3 regions of the Marinobacter sp. JSM 1782161 genome follow, and region 1 is predicted to be linked to each of the others. Evidence: predicted binding sites of a transcription regulator. Region 1 holds the regulator's gene; each other region holds the start of a gene.

Region 1 (5,602 bases):
ACAGATCACGATTGTGGCATCGGTGGGCCAGCAGTAAGGCAAGGCCGGCCCGCAGAGCAGGGCGTCGCTGACGGCGGCGCCGACGGAGGAAAGTCATCATGAAGGTAAAACGGTTTTTTGCGCCAACCATGGCCGAAGCGCTGAAGATGGTTCGCCTGGAAATGGGCGAGGACGCGGTCATCCTGTCCAACCGACGGGTGGATGGCGGTGTCGAAATCGTGACGGCCCTTGATTATGACGAGAATCTGGCGCGCCAGCGTTTGGGCAATGCCGCGGTGGATGCCACCAACGGCGCGCGCCTGGCCGAAATGCAGGCGGAACAGCATCGCCGCCTGGAGGAAGAACTCGGCCGTTCCCGCGACCGCATTCGTGAAATCCGCGAAAAGCGCCAGCCGCGCGAGCCGGACGTATTCGCCGAGGTAGCGGAAAATGCCGAGCCCCAGAGCGAGGCGCCGGATACCACGCAGGCGGCTCTGGAAGCCATGCGTGCCGAAATTCATTCGCTGCGGGACATGGTCAACGAGCGTCGTGAGCGGACTCCAGGCAAAGCCCAGCCCGCGGAACCGGCCGTCGCCAGCCAGCAGCGTCTGGCGGAGCGCCTGGAGGAGTTTGGTCTGTCCAGCCAGCTGGCCGGGTCACTGGCCCGTAACCAGGGCCACTGCCGCCTTGAAGAAGGCTGGAAGAAGGCGCTGCGGACCCTCGCCGCGGGGGTTCGGACCCAGGATAAGGAGATTGTCGAGCAGGGCGGTATCGTCGCGTTGGTCGGCCCCACCGGCTCCGGCAAGACCACAACCATCGGCAAGATGGCGGCGCGCTATGTGCTTGAGCATGGTCCGGATTCCCTGGCGCTGGTCACCACCGACCGCTACCGGGTGGCGGCCCATGAGCAGCTGTTCGTCTTCGGCCGCATCCTCAATGTGCCGGTACGCGTGGTCGACGAGAGCCATTCCCTCGACCGGATTCTGGACGACCTGTCCGACAAGCGTCTGGTACTGATCGACACCGCGGGCCTGACCCACGCCGATCGCGGCCACCAGGAGCAGCTGGAAGAGCTGGCGTCGAGCGATCACCCGGTCAAGCCCTACCTCGTGCTGTCGGCCACCAGTCAGCCGCGGATCATGAAATCCACGTGGCATTGCTATAAGATGGCGAATCCTGCCGGGTGTATCATGACCAAGCTGGATGAAGCCCTGACGCTCGGCGAGGTACTCGGGTTCGCCATGGAAACCGGACTTCGGGTGGCCTACTACACCGATGGCCAGCGCATTCCCGAAGACATCCATCCCGCGCAGTCCGCACCGCTGGTCCGCCTGGGTGTGGAACGCCTGCGCCAGATGCGGGAGACGTCCATGGTCGCAGCGGGTGCCTGAATACGGGAAGGTTGCCGGAGCCGCCGATCGTTCTGGAGCCGTCCATACACAGAGCCGGTCGGAACCGGCCGAGAGAATCACAACCTGTCGTGAGAGACTGTACCCGGCATGAGTAGACCAAACCCGGTTCAGGTGATCGCCGTATCCGGCGGCAAAGGTGGCGTTGGCAAGAGCAACGTTTCGGTCAATCTGGCCATTGCCCTGGCTCAGATGGGGCGTCGTGTGGTGGTCCTGGACGCTGATCTGGGACTGGCCAACATCGACGTGCTGCTGGGCATCACCGCCCAGCACAACCTGTCCGACGTGCTGAACGGTCAGTGCGACCTGCGCGACGTCCTGGTGGACGGGCCGGGCGGCATCAAGATCGTTCCGGCGTCCTCCGGCACCCAGCGCATGACTCAACTGACGCCGATGGAACACGCCGGACTGATCAACGCGTTCAGTGAACTGGGGGACCAGATCGACGTGCTCATCGTGGACACCGCGGCTGGCATCTCCGAATCCGTGGTCAGCTTCCTGCGAGCGTCCCAGGAGCTGCTGCTGGTGGTCTGCGACGAGCCCACCTCCATCACTGACGCCTACGCCCTGATCAAGCTGATGAACCGTGATTACGGCACTAACCGTTTCCGCATCCTGGCCAACCAGGTACGCAACGACCAGGAAGGCAAGCACCTGTTCGGCAAGTTGACCCGGGTGACCGAGAGATTCCTGGATGTTGCACTACAATATGAGGGCATCGTCCCGTTCGACGAAGCGGTCAAGAAAGCGGTACAACGTCAGCGTGCAGTGCTCGAAGCCTATCCCCGCGCCAAGGCGTCGCTGGCCATCAAGGCCCTGGCCCAGAAAGTCGACAACTGGCCATTGCCGTCGTCGCCGCGGGGGCACCTGGAATTTTTCGTAGAGCGTCTGGTTGACGCCTGATGCAGTACGCCGGCCGACAGGGCAGGTGGTATGGCGGTCAAACGGGCTGTTTGGGTAATCCGGATTGATGACGTTGGCAAAAGGCCTTGGAATCTACCAACAAAGCAGTGAGCGGAGTGCGGCCCGGCAACTGGTCGAGGATCACGCGCCGCTGGTGAAGAAGATCGCGCTGCACATGATGGCGCGGCTGCCCGCCTCTGTGCAGTTGGAAGACCTGATGCAGGCCGGCATGATCGGCCTGCTGGAGGCCGCGCAAAAATACGAAGCCAATAAAGGCGCTTCCTTCGAAACCTACGCCGGTATCCGTATCCGTGGCGCGATCGTTGACGAGATCCGCCGGGGTGACTGGGTGCCGCGCTCCGTCCATCGCAACACCCGTCGCATCGCGCAGGCCATCAAGGCCGTCGAGGCCCGTACCGGCGAGGAAGCCAGGGATGCGGACGTCGCCGCCGAGCTGGAAATGACGCTCAACGAATACCACGCCTGCCTCGCCGATTCGAGCGGAGGACGACTTTTTAGTCTCGATGAGCTAAATGAATCCGGCGAGGTGCCGATAGACAATGAAGATGCGGTATCTGACGCCCCCTATGCGGAGTTGTCCGAAGCCGGTTTCCGGCACAGTCTGGCCCAGGCCATCGATGGGCTGCCGGAGCGCGAAAAGCTGGTCCTGAGTCTGTATTACCAGGAAGAGCTTAACCTCAAGGAAATCGGCGCGGTCATCGGCGTCAGCGAGAGTCGCGTCAGCCAGATCCACAGTCAGGCGGCACTGCGTCTGAAAGCGCGCCTGAGCGACTGGCAATCGAGCTGATTCGACACTAGAGAACGGTACAAACTGTAGTTTTTGGTAACGGGTGCTTTACAGCGTCCGTGGACTGGACAGAATAGGCGGTGCCTTTTGATCCCGCCGGCACGGTGTGGCCGGTCAGAAGGAGGCGGGCCGGCACGATTGGTATCCCGGGTTGTAACGATTGGAGGTCCCATTGGACAAGAACATGAAAATTCTGATCGTGGATGATTTCTCCACGATGCGGCGCATCATCAAGAACCTGCTGCGCGACCTCGGTTTCACCAATACCGACGAGGCCGACGACGGCAACACAGCGCTGCCCATGCTCAAGAGCGGCAAGTACGACTTCCTCGTCACCGACTGGAACATGCCGGGCATGTCCGGCTTCGAGCTGTTGCAGGCCTGTCGTGCCGACGACATGCTTAAGGACCTGCCCATCCTGATGGTCACAGCCGAAGCCAAGCGCGACCAGATCGTGGCCGCCGCCCAGGCCGGCGTCAATGGCTACGTGGTGAAACCGTTCACGGCAGCGGTCCTCAAGGAAAAGATTGAGAAGATCTTCGAACGCATCCAGTCCTGAATATCAGAGCGCCAATCATGGGCAATCCAAAAGACGACAATGCGGGGAAGCTCGACCCTGAAGTCACCGAAAAGCTGAAGCAGCAGGCGACTGACCTCAAGGCGCAGGTGGATGCCGGGGATTACGCGGCGGCGATGCGTCTGATCAACGAGCTCAACGACGTGCGGGACCAGAGCCTGTACCACGAGGTTGGCCGTTTGACGCGCAGCCTCCACGAAGCGATTCGCAATTTCCAGATCGATCCGCAGAACGCCGAACAGCGCGAAGCGCTGTCCAAGATGACCGATGCCTCGGACCGGCTGGCCTACGTTGTGGAAATGACCGGCAGCGCCGCCAACCGCACCATGGACCTGGTCGAGGAGGCCATGCCCAAGGCCAGCGCCATGCGCGAGGAAGCCCTGGCACTGCGCGACGACTGGAAAAAACTGCGTCGTCGCGAAATCGGTGCCGGTGAATTCCGCGAACTGTACCACCGCATCGATCGTTTCTTCGACCAGACCGCGAACGACACGGAAATCCTGTACTCACACCTGTCGGAAATACTTCTGGCGCAGGACTTCCAGGATCTGACCGGGCAGGTCATCCAGAAGGTCACCGCCCTGGTCAAGGAAGTGGAGGAGCACCTCCTGAGCCTGGTGGTCATGGCCAGCCATGTTGACCAGATTACCGGCACCGTCCATGAACTGGGCGAAGAACCGGCCCGGGCGATCGAGAAAGGGGAAGGTCCGCAGATGCACGCCGACGAGCGTGAGGATGTCGTATCCGGCCAGGATGATGTCGATGACCTCCTGTCCAGCCTTGGTTTTTAAGTGAGGACATTGCATGGCGTTAGATGCTGACGAAGAGATTCTCCAGGATTTCCTGATCGAGGCTGGAGAAATTCTCGAAAAACTGTCGGAGCAGTTGGTCGACCTGGAGCAGCAGCCGGATAACAGCGACCTGCTGAATGCCATTTTCCGCGGTTTCCATACCGTCAAGGGCGGCGCCGGCTTCCTCCAGTTGGAGGCGCTCGTCAACTGCTGCCATTCCGCCGAGAATGTCTTCGACACCCTGCGCAACCACAAGCGCCAGGTGACGTCCGATCTGATGGACGTGGTGCTCGAAGCGCTGGATAACGTCAACGCCATGTTCGACCAGGTGCGCAACCGGGAAGAGCCAACGCCGGCCGACCCTGCGTTGATCGCAGCCCTCGACGCGCTGGCCGAGCCGGAAGGTGCGGCGCCCAAAACCGCCGAGCCGGCGGTGGAGGACCGTCAGCCAGCCCCAACTGAAAGCGATCCCGCCGGTGGCGCCGACCAGGGCGACATCACCGACGACGAGTTCGAACAGTTGCTCGACGCCCTGGAGGGTGAGAAGAGCGAGTCCGGCGACGCCGACCAGGACGACGAGATCTCCGACGACGAATTCGAGAATCTGCTGGACGAGCTGCACGGCAAGGGCAAGCACGGCGGCACGCCGGCGGATGCCGCCAAGAGCAACGAAAGCGCCGCGGCCGCCGACGACGAGATCTCCGACGACGAATTCGAAAATCTGCTCGACGAGCTGCACGGTAAGGGCCAGTTCAAGGGCGCCGCCGGTGCCAGCCCCGACGTGCCGGCCGGCAAGGCGCCGGAGGCCGCTGCCGGCGGTGACGACAAGATCACCGACGACGAGTTTGAGAGCCTGCTGGACGAGCTCCACGGCAAGGGCAAGGGCCCGGCCACCGGCCCGGCGCAGAAGCCCGCCGCTGCCAGCACTCAGGGTGCAGGCGACAACAAGCCAGCGGCTGACGACAAGAAAGCACCGGCCTCGCCGGCGGTACCCCAGCGCGACGCCCAGCCGACGGCCGAGGCCTCGGTGCGGGTTGATACCAAGCGCCTGGACGACATCATGAACATGGTGGGCGAGCTGGTGCTGGTGCGGAACCGCCTGCAACGCCTGGGCGACCAGAGCGAGAACACCGAG
Region 2 (5,602 bases), on a different contig from region 1:
CGCTTATCGGCCAAAAGCGGCAAAACTTTGCCCTTCGTTCCGATCGCTTTGTAACAATATGTATCCACACTGCGAGATTTCACAGTACGCTTACGACACTCCGCCGCAACCGCGCCAGCCATTGAAGCCTCCAGAAAAGCACTGCCATTTCAGGTCCCTGGATGCAAAACACCGCCGACCCCATAGGAGCCGGCGGTGCTGAAATACCGCTATTTGGGCCCGGCATGACACCGGCAAGACCCTACACTTCGATATTGAATAGCGTCAGCGGTTCGTCCTGCTGCAAGTTTTCGGCCAACCTCAAAGCCACGTCGTCCGGAATCTGCCGAATGACCTCATCGGTCTGCTGGTCCACCACCCTCACGATTGTCTTGCCGGAGTCGTTGTCGACCTCAAACTGGAGGTCGCGCTGAACCGTCTGCACGAAGTCGTTGAGTTGGGAGACCGCCTTATCCAGAGATTCTTTCTGGGCTTCCTGCTGATTCTCAAGACGCTGCACACGGGACTGGTCAGAAGCCTGTCGCAGTGCCACCACCCTGGAATCGGAAGCCGCCTGGGCTCGAGCGGAAGGCGTGTTTCCTTCAGCCTGAGGTGACGCAGACGCCCGAGCCGGAGGCTGATCACTGGAGCGAACCAGCTTCAAATCCGGGCCATTCAGGTTTACGTCAGTCATAGCTCACCCCACTATCCTGATACGGCGGAAAGCCGGCCCCCGAAAGGGCCGGCTTTTACCGTGCTATCCCTGTTACTGCAGGAGGGACAGAACCTGCTGCGGACGGGCATTGGCCTGAGCCAGGACCGAGATACCGGCCTGCTGCAGAACCTGGGACTTGGACAGCTTCGCGGTTTCGGATGCGAAGTCGGCGTCCAGGATCCGGCCCTGGGCAGCGGACAGGTTCTCAGAGGTGGTCGCGATCGCTTCGATGGTGGACTCGAAGCGGTTCTGGATCGCACCGAGGTCCGCACGCTGGCTGTTAATCGAGGACAGCGCGGCATCGATCGTTTCGATAGCGGCGTTCGCGCCATCAGTGGTCGTGATGTCAATTTCAGCTACGGAGCTCAACGTACCACCCCCGTCAGCGATTGCTGTTGTTCCGCCAGAAACACTGAAAGCGCTACTAGAGGAAAGGTCAACAGTGCCCGTCACAGTACCTGCGGTCGCAGAGCTGAAATCGACACTACCACCTTCACTACCAGCCATGGTGGCTGCGGCCGTTCCGGTGTTTGCGTAGCTCGAGATACTGATGTCAGCACCACTCTCGCTAGTCAGCTTCAGTTGCTCAGTACCGGATTCCGTAACAACCTGAGCCGTAATACCGGTTACCGCGGAGTTATCATTGATCGCATCTGCAAGTGAGGAATAGTCGCCGCCAGTAACGGTCGCGGAAATCGAGACCTCTTCCCCAGTTCCATCGTTCTCACCGGCCAAATCAAAGCTAACTGTACCGTCAGCAATACCGCTCAGAGTTGCCTCAGTTCTTGCACTCGCTGTTACACCAGTATCGGCACTGAAAGCGTTAATACCCGCAGCAATGTCCTGCGCTGAATCTCCGGCCACTGTCGTGTAGGTGCCGCTGGCACCATTACCAGAAACCTCTATCGCCTCACTTCCGGCAACAGCGTTAGATGCAGCCGCTTGACCAAGCGCGGTACCGCTTGCACCAAAGGTATAGTTGCCAATATCCGTTCCACGCGCGCTGCCCATGGTGACATTGATAGTCTGGTTGGCATTGGCGCCGACCTGGAACTGGGCGTTAGTAAAGTCGCCGTTCAACAGGGTCTGGCCGTTGAAGTTGGTGGTGTCGGCGACGCGGTTCAGTTCCGCCTGCAACTGGCTTACTTCGGCCTGCAGCGACTTCCGGTCAGAAGAGGAATTGGTGTCGTTGGCCGACTGGACCGACAGCTCACGAATCCGCTGCAGCAGGTCACCGGCCTGCCCCAGCGCGCCTTCAGCGGTCTGTGCCAGGGAGATACCGTCGTTGGCGTTGCGCTGGGCAACGTTCAGGCCGCGGATCTGTGAATCGAAACGAGAGGAAATCGCCAGACCAGCCGCATCGTCTTTAGCCGAGTTGATGCGCAGACCGGAGGACAGACGCTCAAGAGCCTGGTCCGAGAGAGACTGGGACTTGTTCAGGTTGTTCTGAGCGCTTAAGGACGCAACGTTAGTGTTGATACCGAGAGCCATGATGCTTCTCCTTGAAACCGTCAGTTTTGACTGGAAAGAGGTCTGGCGCCCGTTTTCATCAGTTGGGTGCGCCGCCCTGCTGTAATGCTTAGCGGCGAGGGTTAAGAATCCTTTAGAAAGAATTTCGGATTTTCTTGTTAACTAATGTAAATCACTATCACGCTTTCAGTTTTATTTTACTTTTCATAAAGATAGGTCGATAAAAAATCCTTCCTCATATCGCCTCAACGCCTAAAGCGGGTGCAAGACCCGGCACTCCCATCGAGTGCGTCTGCCGCTCGTGACTTCCCCACACTCGGTTGAAAAAGCGGCAATTCCCTTCCTGCCGGTCAGTCAAAATATCGGCGCCCGCAAGCCGACCCGTCTCGCGACAAATTATTTTTTACAATCATTATCAGTGACTTATAAATAAAAAAAAGAAACTGGCACACACTTCGCTTCTGGCACGGCAACGCTTGCATTTTAACGAACGTTTGCCGGTAGGGCGTCCTTTTGATCGGGCACTTGGGTTCCGGCTTTTCCTGGCAAGGAGAAACAGCATGCCTCAGATCATTAATACGAACCTTGCGTCGCTGAATGCGCAGCGCAACCTGAACACGACCCAACGGGACTCGGACACCGCGATGCAGCGTCTGTCCTCCGGCCTGCGCATCAACTCGGCCAAAGACGACGCCGCCGGCCTGGCCATCTCGGAGCGATTCACCTCCCAGATCGATGGTCTGAACCAGGCGATTCGGAACGCCAACGACGGCATCTCCCTGGCACAGACTGCCGAAGGCGCGCTGGGACAATCCGGCGATATCCTGCAACGGATTCGCGAACTGTCGGTCCAGTCCGCCAACGCCACCAACTCCGCCTCCGACCGCCGGGCCCTGCAATCCGAGGTCAACCAGCTCAAGCAGGAGCTGGAGCGGGTGGCTACCACCACCGAATTCAACGGCCTCAAGCTGCTCGACGGCTCTTTCCAGGCCCAGCAGTTCCAGGCCGGCGCCAACGAGAACCAGACCATTGCCGTCTCTATTCAAGGCGCACGAACCACGGATCTGGCCAACAACAGTGTGAGCGCCTCAAACACCACTGCCGGACAAGGCAGTGGATCTGTTTACGCCGCAGCGGCTGGCGATGCGTCAGCGGCAAACACCATTGCTGCTCAGACGCTGACCGTCTCCAGCTCACTGGGTGAGGCCACTGTGGATGTTGAGAGCGGCGATACCGCCGAAGACATCGCTGCGGCGATCAACCAACAGGTGGATGCCACGGGGGTCGAAGCACAAGCCCGAACCACGGCTGACTTATTCGGCCTTGGCGGTACAGGCACTGTTTCCATGACGATATCGAGTGGAGGCGAAAAATCGACGATCTCCGCCCAGATTGACGACGTCGACGATCTGCGTCCCTTGGCGCGCGAGATCAACTCCGCGTCAGGTACCACAGGTATTACCGCTGAAGTGGAGGATGGCCGACTGACGCTTGTGCAAGCGGAAGGTAAAGACATCCTGGTTGAGGATTTCACAACCAACGCCACAACACCTACCGCCAGCTTCCGCGGTGGCGCTGAAGTGGACGGAGACGCCATCACTCTTGATGGGTCAGACGACACCGCCGATAGCGCGCGTGCTTCAGGCGAAATCACTTTCGGCTCGTCTTCGAGCTTTGCCGTATCATCCAGTATTGACGACACCGCCGGCAGCATTTTGGATGAGGCCGGTGGCACCGCCGTCGGTTCCACCACAGAGGATGTCTCCAGCATCGACATCAGCACCGTGGAAGGCGCCAACAGCGCCATTGCCGTGATCGACGCCGCCCTGGAGAAAATCAGTGGCATCCGCGCCGACCTGGGTGCCGCCCAGAACCGGCTGGATTCCACCATCTCCAACCTGAGCACCACGTCCGAGAACCTGTCAGCCGCCCGCTCCCGTATTCGCGATGCGGATTTCGCGGCGGAAACCGCGGAACTGGCGCGGACCCAGGTGCTGCAACAGGCGGGTCTTTCGGTCCTGTCCCAGGCCAACGCCCAGCCGCAGCAGGTCTTGCAGCTGCTGCAGGGCTAAGCCTCAGCGGAACCCGAAAAGGCCGGCAACTTGCCGGCCTTTTTTACGCCCGTCTTTTGCACCAACTTTGAAAATCCGCACGTTCCGCCTGCCGACACCGACCATGTCGTAAAACTGGCACGCCTTTCGCTCTACCTCTCCCAAAGGCCCATTCCCGGCCCAAAGCTGCAGATTATTGCCGGTGCCACCCTGCCGGCGGCAAGGAACAGACGAGGTGATCCATGCACGCACAGCACCACCCGCAAGTTGGTCAGAACGATAGAGTCGCGATTGCGCGCCTGTTGCTCGCCGCCAATTCGACCTACAACCAGTCGAACGATCCCGGCAACAGCTATGCGGCCCGGCTGGAAGCTCGTGAGGACAGCCGCCACTATCTGGCTCAGGTAATGGAGCGGACCCACGACAACGCGGCAGCCTGGGGACTGCTGGGCCGTCTGGAAATGGACGACGGCAACCTGGACACCGCCCAGGCGCTGTTTGAGCGCAGCCTGTCCATCGACCCGGATCAGCCCCAGCAATACACCAACCTGGGTTACTGGGCGCTGGCCTCGGAACGCCCGGCCCTGGCCGAGCAGTATTTCCAGGAAGCGCTGAACCGGGATCGCCAGTCGGCCTCGGCTTTCTGCGGTATGGCCCACGCCAAGCGCCAACTCGGTCAGTTCGATGTCGCCTACCTGCACTACCGCAAACTGCTGCAGCTCAACCTGGAATGGCCGTCGATCTACAGCGGCATGGTGGCCTGTGCCGCCCAGCTCAGCGTTGATCAGGCGGACCAGGAACTGGCCTACGACGCCATCACCCTGCTCTCGCGCGACGACATTCCGCACCAGGACCTGGGACGCTTCGTGGCGGCGATCCTGCGCCACCAGTACGACCTGGACAACCCCGATGCCCGGGTGCTGCTTGAAGCCGCGGCTGACGACGAGCTCCTGCTGCTGGCCCTGGAAAAGACCCTGATGCCGGACCCGGCCGTGGAATCCTTCGTGACGCTGCTGCGTAACGCCATCCTGAGCGAAGTGGCGACCACCGCCACCCTGCGGGACGGGCTGCACCGGCTGGCCATCGGCATTGCCCTCTACGCGGACCGCACCGGCTACGCCCTGCCCGCCGGCGACAACGAGGCTCGGGTGATCGACGCCATCAACAGCAGCGTCTGCGCGCAATTCGCGTTGGGCGAAAGCATGGAGGCCATTGCCGGTTCCCTGATGATCAGCGCTCTTTATGGCGCCCTGTTCCACCAGCCGTTCGCAACGCAACTGGGCCGCTGGGGACTGACCGAGTGGCCGACAGGCCTGCAACCGCTGTTGGCAGCCAGCTACTATCACCGCGCCACCGAGGAAGCCATCAAACAGGGTTTTGAGGAAAA
Region 3 (5,602 bases), on a different contig from region 1:
TGCTGGCCGATGTCATCGATCTTGCCGCTGTAGACGTCGTTCTCCGAGGCTGCGGCGGCGGCCTCCTGGCCCTGGTCCGCGATGCGGTTGATCGAGGCGTTCAGCTCCTCGGTGACCGATGTCTGTTCTTCCGAAGCGGTGGCGATCTGGGTCGTCATGTTGCTGATGGCGGTAATCGCCTCGGCGATGCGGTTGAGGGAATCCATGGCGTCCTGGGCCTTCTCCATGGACACGTTGGAAACCGCACGGGATTCCTGCATCACGTTGACCGCGTTGCTGGCGCCCCTCTGCAGCCGCTCGATCATGCTATTGATCTCTTCGGTGCTGTCATGGGTGCGGCGCGCCAGATTGCGTACCTCGTCGGCCACCACCGCGAAGCCACGACCGGCCTCGCCCGCCCTGGCCGCCTCAATGGCCGCGTTGAGCGCCAGCAGGTTGGTCTGCTCGGCCACGTCCTGAATCACTTCCAGGATCGTGTTGATCTGGGTAACGTCCTGGCCCAGGCTCTCCACCGCTTCGGCCGCGGAACCGATTTCCGTGGCCAGGCGTTCCACCGCATCGCGGGAGGCCTTGACGGTTTCCTGGGTCGCCTGGGCGTCCTGGTCGGCGGTGGTCGAGGCGTCGGCGGTCTGTTGCGCGTTCTGAGCGATTTCGTTGGCTGCGGCGGACATCTCGTTGATGGCCGTGGCCACCATGTCGATTTCCGTCTGCTGACCTTCCACGCTCGAGCGGCTGGCGCCGGCGGTCTGCTTCAGTGACCCCACGGCATCGCGCAGTTCGATCGCGCCACGTTGCACGTCCCGGACGACGTCCTGAACGTTGCTGATAAAGGCGTTGAAGTTCTCGGCGGTCTGGCCGAACTCGTCCTGGCTGCTCACCTCCAGCCGACGGGTCAGGTCCGCCTCCCCGCTGGCGATGTCCTGCATGGCATCACGCAGATTGCGCACCGGCTTCATCAGCAGGCGCACTGCCACATTAAGCAGGATCAGCGTCACGATGATGCCGATCACCGCGACGATGGAGCCGGCGATGCGCGCTTCCTGCACCGGCGCCATGATCTTGTCTTCGTTGGCCAGGGTGCCCAGGTACCACTCCACGCCGCGGGCGTCGTCGATGGCGTGGAAACTGGTGCGCCATTCCGCGTCATTGAATTCGTAGTGGTGGGTGGACCCGTCGAGTTGGGGCCGATCGCCGATCAGTTCCTCGATGTTCTTGCCGACCAGCTCGCGATCCGGATGGTAAAGAATCTTGCCCTCCCGCGTGATCAGGGTGGCATAGCCGGTATCGGCCAGGGTTAGCGTGGACAGCAGGCGGTCAATGGTGGCCAGGGTGATGTCACCGCCGACCACGCCCTGATAGGTGCCCGATGTCACTGGCGCCACAGTGGAAATGATGAGGTTACCGCTGCTGGCGTCCTGGTACGGCTCGGTGAACGTGGCCCGCCCGCCGGTGGAATTGGCCAGCTTGTACCAGGGGCGGACGCGGGGATCGTAGTCGTCGGGCAGCGTCGCCTGCGCCTTGGCGGTGGGCATCAGCATGTAACCGTCCGCCCGACCCACGTAGACGTTCTCGAACCCGCCGCCCTGCGTGGCCGCCTGCAAGACCGCACGCGCCTGGTTTTCCTGACTCATGGGAGCCAGGCCGCGGGCCGCACCCTCGGTGATATCCAGACGGCTGTTCAGCCACTCCGCGATGCTGGCCGTGCTCTGAGCCACCGAGTCGTCGACCAGGGCATCAACGTAGGTTTCCGTGGTACCGATCAGACGCCGGTCGCCCATGACGGCGTAAACACTGATCACCAGGATGAAAAGGACCGCGACGGCGGCTAACAGCTTTTGCCCGAATGACATACTGCGCATGAACGGGGTTCTCCCATGGACTATCGAGTGGGTCGCACGCCGTCGTTTGTTCTTTATCGGGAGTTATAGGACGGCCCAGCCTGCAACAGGTGTTATAGGTGTTACCCGTTAAGATCGGCCGAATGGATGAGAACTTTAGCGATCACAGTAGTGACAGAATGTAACGCTTGCGGGAAAGGAAGCGTCCGGCCGAAAGAAAATATCGGCCGGACAAGGAGTTGGAAGGGAAACCTCAGACGATAAAGCGGTCGACGTTGTCGTGCAGGTGGCTGCCGATTTCGTCGATCTTGCCGCTGTAGTGGTCGTTGTCGCTGGCGGCGCGGGCGGCCTCCTGACCTTGCTCGGAAATGCGCGTGATGGACGCGTTGAGTTCCTCGGTGACGGACGTCTGCTCTTCCGACGCCGTGGCGATCTGGGTGGTCATGTTGCTGATCGAGGTGATCGCCTCGGCAATACGGTTCAGGGCGTCCATGGCGTCCTGGGCTTTTTCCATGGAGACATTGGAGATGGCGCGGGAATCCTGCATCACCTTCACGGCATCGTCGGCGCCCTTTTGCAGCCGTTCGATCATGCTGTTGATCTCTTCGGTGCTGTCGTGGGTGCGACGGGCCAGGCTGCGGACTTCATCGGCCACCACCGCGAAGCCACGACCGGCTTCGCCCGCCCGGGCCGCCTCGATGGCGGCATTCAGGGCCAGCAGGTTGGTCTGTTCCGCCACATCCTGGATGACCTCCAGGATGGTGTTGATCTGGGTGACGTCCTGGCCCAGGCGCTCGATGACTTCAGACGCAGAACCGATCTCGGACGCCAGGCGCTCGACGGCATCGCGGGACGCGGTCACTGTCTGGCGGGTTTCCTGGGCATCAGTGTCGGCGGTGTTGGCGGCATCCGCCGTCTGCTGGGCCGACTGGGCGATCTCGTTGGCGGCGGCGGACATCTCGTTGATGGCGGTGGCCACCATATCGATTTCGCCCTGCTGATTCTCGACGCTGCCACGGCTGGCGCTGGCGGTCTGCTTGAGGGAGCCGACCGCGTCGCGCAGTTCGATAGCGCCACGCTGCACGTCCCTTACGACCGCCTGTACGTTGCTGACAAACGCGTTGAAGTTCTCGGCGGTCTGGCCGAACTCGTCGCGACTGCTGATTTCCAGGCGCTTGGTCAGGTCCGCTTCGCCGCTGGCGATATCCTGCATGGCACCCTGCAGGTTGCGTACCGGCGCCATCAGGCTACGCAGCATGAAGTGCAGCACCACCAGGGTCAGCAGAATGCCCACAACGGCAATGATCGAACCGGTGACCCGCGCATCGTGAACCGGTGCCATGATCAGGTTTTCGTTGGCGACAGTACCCAGGTACCAGTCGACCGCCCGCGCATCGTCGATGTGGTTGAAGCTTACCCGCCAGTCTTCTCCGTCGATGGTGTAGCTCCGGGACTCACCATCCAGCTCTGGCGCTTTGCCCAGCAGGCTCTTGATGTTCTTGCCCACCAGCTCAGCGTCCGGGTGGTAAAGAATGGTGCCCTGACGGTTGATCAGCGTGGTGTAGCCGGTGTTCGCCAGAGTCACGGACGACAGCAACTGATCGATCGTCTTCAGGGTGATGTCGGCCCCGACCACGCCTTCGAAGGTGCCGGATTTCACCGGCGCCGCGGCGGACAGGATGATGCCGCCGTCGGTGACGTTGACGAACGGCTCGGTGAAGGTGCCGCTGCCCTTCTGGCGGGCCAGCTTGTACCAGGGGCGCGTGCGTGGGTCGAAGTCAGCCGGCAGTGTGGCGTCCCGGGCTTCGGTGGGCATCATCATGAAGCCGTCGGCGCGGCCGATGTAGACATCGTTGAAGCCGCCACCGCGCGTGGCCGCCTGCAGGAGCACGCGGGCCTGGGCCCTGGAGTCCACTTTCGCCAGGGCCGCGGCGGTGGACTCGGTCATGTCCATCTTGGCATTGAGCCATTCGGCAATGCTGGCGGTGCTCTGGTTGACGGAATCCTCAACCATGGCTTCTACGTAGGTTTCGGTTGTGGTGACCAGACGACGGTCGCCGGTCAACGCGTACAGGCTGACAACGATAATCAGAAGAATGGCCACGGCGGTCAGCAACTTCTGGCCGAATGACATACTGCTCATGGGGAGCGTTCCTCAAGCATCAGGGGTTGGCATCAAGGGGGTTGGATGCTGGCGTGAAACCGCCGGCGGTGACCGCGGCAACTCCGGCGACAGGCCGGGAACGACGAGCATCCCTGTGATGGATGCGCGAATGTTACCGCAAGGTCATCTTGGGATCTGTTATGCTAAACCCTTATTGAACAGCCTTTTTTGTAACGCTCTGCAACAGCCTCCAACCTGCCCGGGAGACGCCTGAATGGCCCACGAAGAACTGCACCTCAATCTTCGCAATCTGACACCAGACGACTATCCGCAGCTCAAGGGGCTGATGGATCTGATCTACGACGACATCGGCGGGGCCTGGCCGGAGGACACGATCCAGGGGCTGGTGGAACAGTTCCCGGACGGCCAGATCTGCATCGAGGACAGTGGCGAGTTGATCGCCGTGGCCCTGACCGTGTGCGTCAACTACGAGCGCTTCAGTAACCCGCATACCTACGACGACCTGATCCTCAAGAACGAACGCATCCGCCATAACGCCAAGGGCGATGCGCTCTACGGTCTCGACGTGTTTATCCACCCGGACTATCGCGGCTACCGGCTCGGTCGCCGGCTCTACGAAGCGCGCAAGGAACTGTGCCGGTCGCGCAACTTCCGCGCGATCCTCGCTGGCGGGCGCATCCCCAATTACCACAAATTCTCCGACCAGTTCACGCCGGCCGAATACATCGAGCGCGTGGACCGCAAGGAGATCTACGATCCGATCCTTACCTTCCAGCTGTCAAACGATTTCCAGGTCACCCGGTTGATGCACAAGTATCTGCCGGAGGACGAGAAATCAATGGGTTATGCCACACTCCTCGAGTGGAACAACATCCTGTTCACACCGCCGCAGCCGGTGCTGCAGACGCGCAAGACCCAGGTGCGGATGGGTGCCGTGCAATGGCAGATGCGGGAGTTCACCTCCGTGGAGGAAGTGCTCAAGCAGGTGGAGTACTTTGTCGACGCGCTGTCCGACTACAAGAGTGACTTCGCCCTGTTCCCGGAATTCTTCAACGCGCCGCTGATGGGCCTGACCGATCAGTTGGACCAGACCCGCGCGATTCGTTTCCTGGCCGGATTCACCGAACAGTTCCGTGACCAGATGTCGGAGATGGCGGTCAGCTACAACATCAACATCATCACCGGCTCCATGCCGCTGCTCGATAATGACCGTCTCTATAACGTGTCCTACCTGTGCCACCGGGACGGGCGCGTCGACGAGCAGCGCAAGATCCACATCACGCCCCACGAGCGTCGCGACTGGGTCATCGAAGGCGGCAACCAGTTCCAGGTGTTCGATACCGACGCCGGGCGCGTGGCCATCATGATCTGCTACGACATCGAGTTCCCGGAGCTGGGGCGGATCGCCGCCAGTCAGGACGTGGACATCATCTGCGTGCCCTTCTGGACCGACACCAAGAACGGCTACCTGCGCGTCCGCCACTGTGGCCAGGCCCGTGCGATCGAGAACGAGTGCTACGTGGTGATCACCGGCAGCGTCGGCAACCTGCCCAAGGTCGAGAACCTGGACGTCCAGTACGCCCAGTCGTCCGTGTTCTCGCCGTCGGACTTTGCCTTCCCGCACGATGCGGTGATGGCG

Evidence for each region. The regulator FliA, encoded in region 1, starts transcription of late flagellar genes. The targets are predictions, from matches to a motif close to CTAAAGTTTNNNNNNNNNNNGCCGNTAA.
Region 2: the regulator FliA is predicted to act here: its motif matches at 2,652-2,679, upstream of GQB00_RS00885 (flagellin).
Region 3: the regulator FliA is predicted to act here: its motif matches at 1,971-1,998, upstream of GQB00_RS02830 (methyl-accepting chemotaxis protein).

Annotation. Positions count from the first base shown of each region.
Region 1 is NZ_WSSA01000003.1:73,654-79,255, reverse strand. Features, by position in the region: gene flhA (flagellar biosynthesis protein FlhA) at 1-37, shown strand, start outside; gene flhF (flagellar biosynthesis protein FlhF) at 99-1,370, shown strand; gene GQB00_RS13065 (MinD/ParA family protein) at 1,479-2,291, shown strand; gene GQB00_RS13060 (RNA polymerase sigma factor FliA) at 2,359-3,099, shown strand; gene cheY (chemotaxis response regulator CheY) at 3,272-3,658, shown strand; gene GQB00_RS13050 (protein phosphatase CheZ) at 3,676-4,467, shown strand; gene GQB00_RS13045 (chemotaxis protein CheA) at 4,481-5,602, shown strand, end outside.
Region 2 is NZ_WSSA01000002.1:197,709-203,310, reverse strand. Features, by position in the region: gene GQB00_RS00895 (flagellar protein FlaG) at 242-673, opposite strand; gene GQB00_RS00890 (flagellin) at 746-2,185, opposite strand; gene GQB00_RS00885 (flagellin) at 2,725-4,236, shown strand; gene GQB00_RS00880 (tetratricopeptide repeat protein) at 4,458-5,602, shown strand, end outside.
Region 3 is NZ_WSSA01000002.1:633,040-638,641, forward strand. Features, by position in the region: gene GQB00_RS02830 (methyl-accepting chemotaxis protein) at 1-1,859, opposite strand, end outside; gene GQB00_RS02835 (methyl-accepting chemotaxis protein) at 2,092-3,981, opposite strand; gene GQB00_RS02840 (bifunctional GNAT family N-acetyltransferase/carbon-nitrogen hydrolase family protein) at 4,217-5,602, shown strand, end outside.